2 regions of the Exiguobacterium sp. s130 genome follow, and region 1 is predicted to be linked to the other one. Evidence: predicted binding sites of a transcription regulator. Region 1 holds the regulator's gene; the other holds the start of a gene.
What was found. Region 1 encodes LexA, which represses DNA repair genes until DNA is damaged. Its sites were predicted from a motif close to CGAACATATGTTCG; they were not measured.

Region 1 (3,185 bases):
TTCGATCTAATTGTTCTTGTGATAACATGGAATCCCTCTTTCTTTATGACTCAAACTTGAGTTGTTCAATTGTATTCTTACTGTAAAAGAGCTTATAAAAAAAAGCAAGTTAACCGCGTCAGTCGACGGGTTACTTGCTTCTCATTCCGGGCTAGGTGTCAGTTCGCGGTATTCAAGATATCGACGATTGACCGTTGCTTTTGAAATATCATGCCCCATCCCCCGCAAGGTGATGGCGATATCAGAAAACGTCAATCCGAGTTCTCGAAGACGTACAATTTCTTCGATCGGTACGTCTTTTCGACTACGTCCTGCGTTCTCTCCTTGACGATTGAGATTTCGTTCCGGGCGAAAACCTTGTTCGACTGCTCGCCGCATGCCACGGGCGATTTTTGCATTATGCAGTTTCCGTTGGTATTCTTCCACGAGTGAGACGATCTCAAGGACCATCGCTTCTGCATCCGCAAGTTGATATTCTCCATCTGAATCAAGCGTCATCAAGCGGACCCCATGTTTTTTGAATGTATGCAAAATAGCGATTTTTGCATTCCCTCGACCAATCCGTGTATCATCTGTCACCAGGACCGCATCTACCGTATTGCGTGTCACATAATCAAGAACTGTTAGCATCCCTTCCCGATCAACATCATATCCACTCTCTTTTTCAGAGACGATGTCCACGACATCAAATCCCTTTTGAGAAGCAACCTTCGAAAGCTCCATCCGTTGGCGTTCAATCGAACTATCTTGTGCTTCTTTTTCGGTCGATACTCGACAATAAATCACGACCTTCATCGTACCTCACATCCCTGTTCGTTCTTTCACAACTTTTCCATTTTGTCATTGTTGTGCGATTGGTACAACGATTTTGCTTTTTGAGATGACATGTTTTGTCTCAACATCATTATTTTTGATCAACCAGTTGACGTATTCCTCATCTGACATCGAACCGTCATTGTAGACTTCAGCAATTTGTTCGACTGTAGCGTTCTCATCGACCGTAACGGAAGCCGTCATCAATTGCGCTACTTTTTCATCTGGGCGTGGTGTGAGTAAAAAGATCACGAAGGCAATACTTAATGCATAGAAGAGAATAGAAAAAGCATGAGTACGAATCGTATGAATCATCATGAATCCCTCCAAATATGAAATGAATGAGTTAGAATAAACGTTCGCGGAACAATTGTTCGCATAACTCATAATAAACACAGAACCTGTGTTCGGTCAACACAAAATGTCGAACAATTGTTTGTACGCTCATTTGTTCTATGTTATAGTGAATTTAGAAACATATATTCTTACATTTCAAAATTCAATCCAGAAAGAGGTGGCAATTCGTATGCGGAAAATGTCTAAGCGCCAACAAGAGATTCTCGACTACATCGTCTCTGAAGTGAAACTGAAGGGGTATCCACCATCAGTTCGTGAAATCGGAGAAGCAGTCGGACTCGCGTCTAGCTCGACGGTACACGGTCATTTGGATCGACTCGAGAAACGGGGAATGATTCGCCGTGACCCGACGAAACCACGTGCGATTGAGATATTGCTTGATAAGCCTGAAGAAATCACGGAAGCCATCGTTCATGTTCCCGTCATCGGGAAAGTCACAGCTGGTCTTCCGATTACAGCGATTGAAAACATCGAAGAACAATTCCCGCTTCCTGCACATTATGTAGGAAACGAAACGGTCTTCATGTTGACGATCGATGGGGAATCAATGATTAACGCAGGTATTCTTGACGGCGATCGTGTCATCGTACGCCAACAAAACACAGCAGAAAACGGAGAAATCGTCGTAGCTATGACCGAAGATAGCGAAGCGACGGTGAAACGGTTCTTCTTAGAAGATCAACAGGTACGTCTACAACCAGAAAATGACTCGATGGATCCGATGTATTTCGATAATGTCTCCATTCTTGGTAAGGTAATCGGCGTGTATCGGACGATTCATTGACGGAGGGACCAGTTACGACTGGTCTTTTTTCATGCCTTCAGGAAATGTACATGATACCGTCAATACCGTCGCACTGACGGGTTACGTTGCGTATTCGGTCGCAACGCAACAAACCGATTGGTTACCGACTGCCATCGGTATCGCTGTCGGTACGCTTTGGTTGTCACCTGACCTCGATTTAAAGTCAGAACCGTATTATCGCTTTGGACCATTTCGAGTCCTGTGGATGCCTTATGTGAAGATCATGCCCCACCGCTCGATCTGGTCACACGGATTGATCATTGGGGATGTCATTCGACTCCTTTATAGTGCTGCACTTGTGATTCCCTTATTATTTCTCAGCTTGTATTTTCAAGTCATCGCGTCAGAGACCATCGATTCCTGGTTCGCTTCCCTACCCGCTTTTGTCATTGGTATCATGGTGGCGAGTACAATTCATATCCTACTAGATTATTCCAGTAGTTGGTTTCGACCTAAAAAAAGAAAAAAGCGTCGTCGTTAACACCTCTTTTGCTTGCTTGCAGGCAAGACGAGGTGTTTTCATATCCAATTTTTCGTATCTTTAAACATTAAAATAAAAAATTTCCATTCCTATATTTCAATTATATGTATTGAAAACGTTATCAAATCGGAGTAATTTAAAGTAGAAAGACCATTATTTGCTTTAATCCAAAGGGAGGGTTTTTGCATGAATAACTTTGTACTAGAAATGATCGGTACGATGATCCTCATTCTGCTCGGGGATGGTGTCGTCGCCGGTGTCGTCTTGAGAAAGACGAAGTCCGAAAACAGCGGATGGATTGTCATCACGTTCGCTTGGGGTCTTGCTGTCATGACAGGAGCATTCGTCGCTGCTGAGAGTGGAGCGCACTTGAACCCTGCTTTAACAATTGCACTTGCTTTAAACTCTGATTTACCGTGGGCAGACGTTCCTGTCTATATTGCCGGACAACTTGTCGGAGCTTTCATCGGCGCCATTCTCGTTTGGCTTCATTACATGAAACATTTTGAAGCGACTGATGATCAAGCTGCAAAACTCGGTGTGTTCGCAACAGGTCCAGCGATTCGCCATACGCCGTCGAACTTGATTTCTGAAATCATCGGGACATTCGTTCTCGTCTTCGGTATCTTGGCGCTCGGTTTAACGACATTCGGTGACGGCTTAAAACCACTTATCGTCGGTTTACTCGTCGTCGTCATCGGTCTATCACTTGGTGGTACAACAGGATAT
Region 2 (3,185 bases), on a different contig from region 1:
TTCCAGATGCTTGTTTCGCAGAATTTAGCAAAAATGATAAATATTTACTCGTAGGTACATGGTCAAACGGTTTCGTCTTTGAAAATAACTTGAAATAGCTTTTATCATTTGATATTTTCGGATTAAATGGACAAATTAGATTTCACTGTATTAACTCCTAAAAAGATTCCCGATGATTGTACGTTAGAAATCAAAACCTATCCCTGGGGGAAAAAGACCACTTCTTCCATTTTAGACTGCATTTTATGGACAAGAAAGATACCAAATTGATGGTTAGTATTGAGAAGAAAAGGGGATTGCCTCTATACCAAGATCATTTAAGAGTAAAAGGAAGTATTTGAGGCATTACCAAAATAACCAAACCTTTTAAAAAGAGAAACTACATTGAAATAATTAAAAACGAAGCCGAATTTTTTATTGAAAATGGAATAACAAATCCAGAGGAATATTACAAAAATCGTTAGTTCCCTCTTTAACTAAAGTGCGATTCTTCAATAATGAGGGGTCGCTTTTTTGAAGTAACGGGTCAGGATAATTGTAGAATGGGAGGAACTCTTTTTGATTATTAAATTAAATTTTGGTAATGAACATATACAATACATCTCTTGTGCAACTAAAGTGGGTAGAAAGATTAACAAAATTAGAAGAGACTTTGAAAATTGGATCTTTGATGAGAACAAGAATAAAAAGTATTGGGCGTTTGAAAACGGAGAAAAGTATTGTCCAAATTATGATTCAGATGCAATTATAGAATGGTTAAATAATGTAAAGTTCAAAAAAGGCACTGCAAAGGCGAAATTAATCACAGTGCCAAAATCAAAAGTGAAAAAGACATTATATTTTTAGCCGATGTTATAAGGGTGCAAGGTTAATCATAACAGGTATCGGAATAAAACATTGATATTCAATTAACGGGGCAGGATAGTGGAACAAGGAATTTCAATTGAAATAAGAAATTACATGGTAAAATAGTTAAAAAAGGCTGTGTTAAATATGAAAGTTTCTTTAATTGTTGCGATGGGTAAGAATAGAGTGATTGGCAAAGAGAATGACATCCCTTGGAGAATTCCAAAGGATTGGGAGTATGTTAAAAATACTACAAAGAGACATCCGATTATATTAGGTAGAAAAAACCTTGAATCAATTGGAAGAGCTTTACCTCAAAGAAGGAATATTGTCTTAACGAGAGATAAGAATTATAAATTTGAGGGTTGTGAAATTGTCCATTCAATCGAAGATGTGTTTAAGATTTGTAAAAATGAAAAAGAGATTTTTATTTTTGGGGGAGAACAAATTTATAAAATGTTCTTACCTTACGTCGAGAAGATGTATATTACAAAAATTCATCATGAATTCGAAGGGGATACATTTTTTCCAGAAGTAAATTTCAATGAATGGGATGAAGTATCCGTTGAAAAAGGTGTTATGGATGGAGAAAATCCTTATAACTACTATTTTCATGTCTATGAAAGAAAATTGTTAAGCTAACGAAGGCTTTAGTTGAATAATGTAATAAAGATGGACCACACATTAGACATGTCTAATATGTGTGGTCCTTTTAGTGTCAACAGTTTCGCTTTCCTAACCTAAATATAACACTGGTTGTACCAATATATGCGGGACAATGATCATGACGGCATGGTCGGAGAATGAATCCTCCATCCAATCGAACAGTCGAAACATATTAGGGCAGTGACGAGATATTCGTCGTGCCTTTTTTCGTCGTTAGAAACGAAAGCATTGATGAGACGGCGAAAAAGCGGATTGAAAACAAGAGAAACGAGGAACATAATAAGAACAAATGTTCTTATTATGAAAAGGAGTGGTTTTAATGAGTTATGAAGACCGAGGCAATAAGAAGTGGATCCCGTTCCTCATGCCCGAACACAAAGGATTGCTGAAACGCTATTACCAAGAGGTACATCATCTCAAGTTCGAGGATACGGAGGGACCAATCGATGGGACGATCGAGAACGCCTTGAACGATGCCATCTTCAGCGGAGACATTGTCACGGTGACAGCAATGAATGGTCCGTTGACGCATCGTTTCGATGCCTTCGTTGAGAAGCTCGACTATGTGCAAGAGGAGGTCCATCTCGTCAAACGCAACCTCGACGTCGAGATCGTCCCGTTCAAGCAAATCTTATCTATTCAAGTATCTGAATAAGTGAGTGGTATATAGAGAGTGATGATCCTTTAACTAGAACCAGAAAAAGTTGTTACTGATTAAATTAAGTGACATAATAAGTATATAAATACAAAACGTAATGAGGCATTATCCAAAGTTTCGATACTTTGCCATCCTATTACCTGCATTTATTCTAATTGTTTTTTTGCGTTATTTAAGTATCCAACTAGAGGAAGAGACAATTAGGGAGGCGATGCATATGCAAACACTGTTAAAACATTTAAACTCAATCATTTTAGAAACACTTTGGGCTTTTGGGATTAGCTTTTTTGCAGGTATGAAAATGGATGGGTCCAATGGCGGACGACTTGGGTGTAATGCCTGATTACGTTTTGGTTTAAAGAATCTCACGAATACGAAGTAAATTTTAAGTAAGCGTGCATTTCCTATATTTCAAAGGAGAAAATCATATTGAGTACACAAAAAATGGACTATTTCATTAAGCAAAATGGACAAACTATTGAAGAAGGTAGTCTTACGGCAACTGGAACTTCCGTATTTGAAATGACGGAGAACGTTGTGGAGCAGTTATCTCATCAATTTGGATTAACAGAAGTCGACTTTGATGATGTTTCGAATTATTGGACATTCGATTGTCTTTTCCGTGATATCCCTACTGTCCTTCAATTTCGCCCTGTTGATGGTTTTGCCGATAAATTTGGTGTAGATGAAGAAGTGAACTAAAGAGTAAAAAGATCTATCGTTTTTATATGCGATAGATCTTTTTACTCTTTTAATTTTTTTTTAACCTTTTATATGTGTCTCTTCTTTTCCTCTTATTTTAGCAATCAGCTTTTGATTCAAGTTATATCCTTCTACACCACGATGAATATGAGCATGACAATTAGGACATATCGCAGCAACATGTTCAGGATGATCTGGACCTCCATCCGATAGTCGTAGCAAATGATGGACATCCAAAGCACTTCCTGATTTTGCTTGAAATGGCTCAGGCATCTCACACAGTTCGCACATACCAGATGCTCTTTTACGCGCA

Region 2: the regulator LexA is predicted to act here: its motif matches at 1,795-1,808, upstream of HZS85_RS15520 (YolD-like family protein).

What each region holds. Positions count from the first base shown of each region.
Region 1 is NZ_JACSNI010000003.1:377,409-380,593, reverse strand. It holds gene HZS85_RS09595 (DUF896 domain-containing protein) at 1-28, opposite strand, end outside; gene HZS85_RS09590 (YneB family resolvase-like protein) at 142-795, opposite strand; gene yneA (cell division suppressor protein YneA) at 841-1,128, opposite strand; gene lexA (transcriptional repressor LexA) at 1,340-1,954, shown strand; gene HZS85_RS09575 (metal-binding protein) at 1,986-2,456, shown strand; gene HZS85_RS09570 (MIP/aquaporin family protein) at 2,643-3,185, shown strand, end outside.
Region 2 is NZ_JACSNI010000009.1:15,752-18,936, reverse strand. It holds gene HZS85_RS15535 (hypothetical protein) at 1-98, shown strand, start outside; gene HZS85_RS15530 (hypothetical protein) at 559-846, shown strand; gene dfr (DfrD/DfrG/DfrK family trimethoprim-resistant dihydrofolate reductase) at 994-1,488, shown strand; gene HZS85_RS15520 (YolD-like family protein) at 1,832-2,167, shown strand; gene HZS85_RS16920 (hypothetical protein) at 2,388-2,513, shown strand; gene HZS85_RS15515 (hypothetical protein) at 2,600-2,872, shown strand; gene HZS85_RS15510 (HNH endonuclease) at 2,933-3,185, opposite strand, start outside.